2 regions of the Camelimonas abortus genome follow, and region 2 is predicted to be linked to the other one. Evidence: riboswitches for the same ligand, from Rfam matches in the RefSeq annotation. Region 2 holds a riboswitch; the other holds the start of a gene.
What was found. A riboswitch is a leader RNA that binds a small molecule or an ion and turns the genes downstream of it on or off. The one in region 2 is predicted to bind S-adenosylmethionine.
Positions count from the first base shown of each region.

Region 1: another riboswitch for S-adenosylmethionine. It lies ahead of ACFFJB_RS13190 (O-succinylhomoserine sulfhydrylase); the one in region 2 lies ahead of metA (homoserine O-acetyltransferase MetA).

Region 1 is NZ_JBHLWR010000006.1:2,514,792-2,518,182, forward strand. It holds gene ACFFJB_RS13185 (Lrp/AsnC ligand binding domain-containing protein) at 1-157, opposite strand, end outside; gene ACFFJB_RS13190 (O-succinylhomoserine sulfhydrylase) at 456-1,643, opposite strand; SAM riboswitch at 1,797-1,874, opposite strand; gene ACFFJB_RS13195 (hypothetical protein) at 1,977-3,302, opposite strand.
Region 2 is NZ_JBHLWR010000006.1:908,670-912,060, reverse strand. It holds gene ACFFJB_RS06415 (aq_1923 C-terminal domain) at 1-883, shown strand, start outside; gene ACFFJB_RS06410 (CatB-related O-acetyltransferase) at 1,031-1,648, shown strand; SAM-I-IV-variant riboswitch at 1,721-1,832, shown strand; gene metA (homoserine O-acetyltransferase MetA) at 1,919-2,845, shown strand; gene ACFFJB_RS06400 (acyltransferase family protein) at 2,926-3,391, opposite strand, start outside.

The DNA.
Region 1 (3,391 bases), 1.6 Mb from region 2:
CGATGTCGACGTCGCGGTCCACGTGGAACTTGGCGATAATGTCGAAGTCGCCGGCGATGGAATAGATCTCGGAGGCGATCTCGCGGTCAGCCAGGGCGCTGGCCACGTTGTATGTCTGGCCGAGTTTGCATTTGATCTGCACGAAGAAGGTCTGCATGCCTGCCGCTCGCTGGTTGCCGGGGCGCGCCCCCGCCCGCCGGGCGGGGCCGGCGCGTCCCTGACGCAGGCTGCGGAAAAGGCCTCTCGCCTTCGCCGCAGGATGCGCGTTGCCGGAAAAACGGGGGCGCGCGCCGGACGGTCCTGACGCCTCCCCGCCAATGCCGCCGGCGCGCGGCGCACATGTGGCCGCCGGCGCCGGCGACGCCCGTGGCGTTGTTAGCATGCGGCCCGGGCTGAAAGAAGCCGCGCCGTCCGGAAGCGGAAGGCGCGCCGTTCCGTCCCGTCGCCTCGCGGCCTCAGATCTGGTCCAGCGCCGCGTGCAGGTCGGCGATGAGGTCTTCGTGGTGCTCAAGCCCCACCGAGAGGCGCAGCAGCCCGTCGGTCACGCCCATGGCGGCGCGCGCGGCGTCGTCGAAGCGCTGGTGGGTGGTGGTGGCCGGATGGGTGATCAGGCTCTTGGCGTCGCCGAGATTGTTGGAGATCTTCACCACCTGCAGGGCGTTCATGAAGCGGAACGCGCCCGCCTTGCCGCCCTTCACCTCCAGCGCGATCAGGTTGGAGCCGCCGCGCATCTGCCGCCGGATCAGCTCCGCCTGCGGATGGTCCGGGCGGCCCGGATAGATCAGGCGCGTCACCATGGGGTGGCTGGCGAGCGCGTCGGCCACGGCCGCGGCGTTGGCGGTCTGCTGGCGCACGCGCACCGCCAGCGTCTCCAGCCCTTTCAGCATCACCCAGGCGTTGAACGGCGACATGGCCGGGCCAGTCTGGCGCAGGAAGTTGAAAACATGCGCCTGGATGAAGGCCTCCGACCCCAGGATCACGCCGCCAAGACAGCGCCCCTGACCGTCAATGTGTTTGGTGGTGGAGTAGACGACGCAGTCTGCGCCCAGCTCCAGCGGGCTCTGCCACAGCGGCGTCGCGAACACGTTGTCGACGACCAGCGTGCCGCCCACCGAATGGACGATGTCGGCCACGGCGGCGATGTCGACGATGCCAAGCGTGGGATTGGCCGGGCTCTCGATGAGGGCGGTTCTGGTGTTGGGCCGCACGGCGGCGCGCCACTGGTCGAGGTCCTCGCCGTCCACCAGCGTGGTCTCCACGCCGAAGCGGGGCAACAGCTCGTCGGTCAGCCAGCGCGAGGAGCCGAACAGCGCCTTCGCCGCCACCACATGGTCGCCGGCCCTCACCTGGGCGAGGATGGCGGCGGTGACGGCGGCCATGCCGGAGGCGGTGGCGCGGGCGGCCTCCGCCCCCTCCAGCGCGGCCATGCGCCGCTCGAACATCTCGATGGTGGGGTTGGAGAAGCGCGCGTACAGGTAGCCCTCGCTCTCCCCCCTGAAGCGCGCCTCGCACTCTTCGGCGGTCTGGTAAACGTGCCCCTGGGTGAGGAACAGGGCTTCCGACGTCTCGCCGTACTGGGACCGCAGCGATCCCGCGTGCACGAGGCGGGTTTCCGGATGAAGGGGGCGCTTGCTTGTCGTCACGATCGTCTCCCGACAGCATGGTCTCCGGCGGGCGGAAACCGGTGATCCGGCGTGCGCCGGCATCGCTCCGTCGGAGCCAGGGTGGGAGCACGCCGCCCCACGCCGCGACCCGGGCGGACATGAAAAAACCCGGCCAGGCGGGCCGGGTCGTCCTGAAAAGCGTCCTCGGCCCTTTAGCGAATTATTTAACGTGGCTGCAAGCCGGCCGGCCAAATCACCACGATGCGCCCGTGACTTACGCCTGCGCCCGGGCGACGTCAAGTCAGGGTCGCGCGGCGTTCCGGTCGCAGGTCGCCCGGGCGCCGCGCGGCGGCCCGTCGCGCCAGCCGCGCGTCAGTAAACCGGAGCGGTGATCACCCCGCTTTCCGTCGTCACCACCCAGAGGTCGCCGCGACGGCTGATGCCGAGGATGCGGCCCAGACCGCGCACGTACTGCCCCCGCCGCGCCTCGACGAGGCCGGAGCCGCGCCCCTCCAGCACGGCGACGCCGCCAGTGACGTTATGCAGCACCCAGCCGCGCACCGGAACGGCGGGCGCGGCGCCCGGCGGCTCCGGAACCGCCGCCGGCGGCAGCATGGCGACGCCGTCGTCCTCCGGACCGTAGCCTGGCCGCGGGTAGGGCTGCGGGCGCGGCGGGACCGGCGCTGGCGCGCGAGACGCGGCCGGAGCTGACGTCGCCGCTGGCGCGGAAGCGCCCGCGCTGCGCGGCGCCAGGCTCGCAACCCGCTGCTCCAGCGCCTCCAGCTTGCGGTTGATCGCGGCGATGCTCTCGCTGTTGCTGCGGCTGTCCGCCTGCTGGCCGGCCGGCGCGCCGCGCTGCTTCGCCAGCTCGGCCAGCTTCTGCTCGATGGCTTTCAGCCGGTCGTCGCCCTCCGCCGGTTGCGGGGCGGCGGCCAGTTTCTGCTCCAGCGCGTCAATACGCGCCGAAAGGGCGGCGATCCGGTCCGGTTCGGCGGCGCGGCTGGCGGCCTCCGCCCGCTGCTTCTCCAGTTCCTCCAGCGCCGTCGCCACCTTGCCGTCGCGGTCGTCGCTCCCCTGGGGGGCGGGATAGAACAGCGCCGTCACCGCCAGCGCCGCCAGCACGCCGCCGGCCGCGCCCAGCAGCGCGGCGCGCAGCGCGCCGCCGCCCGGGCCGACCGCCGCCGCGCCGGCCGCTTCGCGGTCCTTGCGTCCGGGCGACCAGTCAGCCTTCGGTTCGGCGGGGCGGCAGGGCGCGCCGGCGCGCTGGTCGCGGGTTACAACCGGCGTCGGCGCGGCGCCGTCGGCGACGGGCGTCGCGGCGGACGCGGGCGTTCCCTCGCCGGGGCCGCTCCCGTCCGTCCCACTCCCGGCGACAGGGGGCGCCGCGGCCGCTCCGGCTTCATTCCTGTCCGCGCTCCTGCTCCTGTCCGCGCCGCTGTCCGCAGGCTTCGCGCCGGAAGGCTTCGCCGCCGCAGACTTCCGCCCTTTCGCCGGGGACGGCGCGGCGTCGGCGGAGCCGCCATCCAGGGCAGGCGCTGCGTCCGCGGCGGCGCCCTTCGTCGCACGGCGGGCCGCCTTCGTGGCGTCGCGCCGTCCGGCGCCGGCGGTCTTCGCGCCGCCGTCGCCGGTCGCCTTGTTGGTCGCCTTGTCATTCTGGGGCCGGGAGGTGTCTCCGTCCCGGTTCTTCGCCTCAGCCATGGTTCACCGTTTTCCCGGTCGCGGGCGCCCGGTGGATAAACCGGGGCCGGCATGCGGACATCAGGATGATCGCGCCGCCCCAGGGCTGT
Region 2 (3,391 bases):
CGGCCTCGGCGCCCCGGCGCTGGCCCGCCATCTCCGCGCCGTGGCCGAGGCGGCGGAGCGCGGCGCCGGCGCCGACGACGCCTTCTCCGCCCTCGCCTTCTCCGGCCGCTTCAGCCTCGGCGGCCTCGCCGTGGACATTCCCGGCGACAGGCCGTCCGGCCGGGTGAAGTTCACGCTGAAAGCCTATGACGGCTCCTATCAGGATCCGGTCAACGGCGTGCCCACCCGCATCGACGCCCGCCTCGACAGCCTCGTCGTCGACCTGCCGCCGGAGGCCCCGGACGGCGGCGACGACGCGGACGCCCTGAACGACGCCGTGCGCAGGCTGCGGGCCATGGGCTACGACCGCGTCGACTTCTCTGCGCGGGTTGAAGGCTCCTGGGAGGCGGCGACGAAAACCCTGCGCATCGGCGACGTGTCGTTCAGCGTCGCCGACATGGGCGGCGCGCGTCTCGGCGGCCTGCTCGGCGACGTCAGCAGCGAGCTGTTCAGCGCCGACGCCGACCGCGCCCAGGCGGCGCTGATGGCGGCGCGGCTGAAGAAACTCACCCTGAACGTCACCGACGGCGGCCTTGGCGGCCGGTTCGCGGCGCTGCAGGCGAAGGAGCAGAACGGCGAGCCGGGCGCGGTGCGCGCCGGCTGGGCGACGCTGGCGCAGCTGCTTCTGCCCTCGGTGCTGGGCGCCAGCGAAGGCGCGCTCGAGCTCTCCCGCGCCCTCGGCGACTTCATCCGCCGCAGCGGCTCGCTCAGCGTCACCCTGACCTCGAAGAACCCCGCCGGCGACCCGGTCGGCGAGATCGTCGGGCCGGCGCTGGCCGGCGATCCGCAGGCGCTGTTCCGCCAGCTCCAGGTTCAGGCGGAGGCGCAGGCGGGGCCGCGGTGACGGCGGCCGGGGTTTTCGCCCGGCCTGCTTTGGCATAATCATGCCGGGCGTCGCGACCTGCGACGCCCGGTCTGTTTCGGGACGGCGCCCGCGGCCGCGCGGCGGCCGGCGCGGTCCGCGGGGGGGGGGGGGGGGGGATGGAGCGCAATGGGGCTGATCGGACGGCTGCTGAATCCGCACAACGAGACACGCGTCCACCTGAAGAAGCTGGCGAAGAAGCGCGGCTTCGAGATCGGCGCCTACAGCTACGGCCGGCCCAAGGTGCGCTTCGCCGAATCCGGCGCGCCGCTCAGCATCGGCCGCTACTGCTCCATCGCCGACAAGGTGGAGATCCTGCTCGGCGGCAACCACCGCACCGACTGGGTGTCCACCTTTCCCTTCCCGGCCTTTCCTGACGTGTGGCCCGGCGCGGAGAGCGACTATCACGCCACCGCCGGCGGGGTGAGCATCGGCCATGACGTGTGGCTGGGCTCCGGCTGCATCATTCTCTCGGGCGTCGCCATCGGCCATGGCGCGGTGGTGGCGGCGCGGGCGGTGGTGACGAAGGACGTGCCGCCCTACGCCATCGTCGGTGGCAATCCGGCGCGGATCATCCGCTACCGCTTCAGCGACCGCGACATTGAGGCGCTGCTGGAAAGCGCCTGGTGGGACCTGCCGAAGGAACAGGTGCAGCGCCTGCTGCCGCTGCTGCAGGGGCCGGACGTGCGCGCCTTCTGCGCCGCGGTGAAACGCATCCGCGCCGGCGAAGAGCCCGTCACCGGCTGAACGCGCCCGCCGGTCCGGCGCCGGCCGCGCGGTCTCTCCCCTTGTGCGCGGGCCATTTCCGGAATACACAGGGCGCAACATCAGGAGTTGGGATCAGTCCCAACGCCAACCTGCCTCTTCCGGGCAAGGTGGCGCTCCCCGCCCACGGGGAGGATGTGGCCAGCCGGCAACTATACGGAAACCAGCCACCGCAACCTGTTCCCCTGACGAAGAGGCGACCTGCCCGCACTCCGGTCACCCGACCGGCGAGGAACATGATGGTTGCGTCCCATGCCGATCAAACTGCCTGACGACCTGCCCGCGTTCAGCACCCTCGAGGCCGAAGGCGTGATGGTGATGCGCGAGACCGACGCGATCCGGCAGGACATCCGTCCGCTGCGCATCGGCTTCCTGAACCTGATGCCCAACAAGATCCGCACGGAGACGCAGATCGCCCGGCTGATCGGCGCCACGCCGCTGCAGGTGGAGATGACGCTGGTGCGCATCTCAAGCCACACGCCGCGCAACACCCCGCCCGAGCACATGATCGCCTTCTACCGCACGTGGGAGGAGATCCGCGGGGAGAAGTTCGACGGCTTCATCATCACCGGCGCGCCGGTGGAGCGCCTGCCCTTCCACGAGGTGAACTACTGGGACGAGCTGCGCCGCATCTTCGACTGGACGCAGACCAACGTGCACCGCTGCTTCAACATCTGCTGGGGCGCGCAGGCGGCCGTGCACCACTTCCACGGCATGCCGAAATACGAGCTGAAGCAGAAGGCGTTCGGCGTCTACCGGCACAACAACCTGTGTCCGGGCTCGCCGTTCCTGCGCGGCTTCTCGGACGATTTCTCGGTGCCGGTGTCGCGCTGGACCGAGGTGCGGCGCGCCGACATTCCGGCCGCCTCGGGCATCAGCGTGCTGGCGGAGAATCCCGACGCCGGCCTGTGCCTGCTGCACGACCCGAAGCACCGGTCGCTGCACATGTTCAATCACATCGAATACGACTCGACCTCGCTGGCCGAGGAGTACTTCCGCGATCTGGAAGCCGGCCTCCCGATCCAGATCCCGCACGACTACTTCCCGGACGACGACCCCAGCCAGACGCCGCGCAACCGCTGGCGCAGCCACGCCCACCTGCTGTTCGGCAACTGGATCAACGAGATGTACCAGACCACGCCGTTCGACGTGAACGAGATCGGCAAACCCGGCGCCTGACCGGCGCCGCCGCCGGACCGGCGAAAGGCCAGGCGTTCGCCTGGCCTTTTTTGCGCCCGGCCTGCTGGCGCCCGCAGCAGTCAGCGCGCGTCCGCGCCGCCCATGAGCCGGCGCTTCAGCGCCAGCGCCGGCCGCTCCACCACCCGCCAGGAGATCCAGCCGGCCAGCACGGACGCCGCGACGGAAGGAACCAGCAGCGCCACTGGCCCCAGGTCCGGCAGCAGCGCCCGCAGCGTCTGCTGCAGCGGCCAGCCGTAGAGATAGACGCCGTAGGATATGTCGTCGCGCGGCTCCGGCAGCCAGGAACGGACCGGAACCAGCGCCAGCCACATCACGCCATAGGCGGTGGTCAGGTAGAGCAGCGCGTTGTAGGCGAAGGAGCCGTGCGCCAGGACGGTGAGCGCGGCCAGCAGCACCGCCAGCGGCAGCGACAGGCGGATGGCCCCGCCCAGCCGGTGGAACGCCGCCCCGGCCACGAACAGCAGCGGCAGGCGCAGCATGGTCTGGTCACGCAGGCTGGCGTCAGGAACGAAAGCGTCCAGCGCC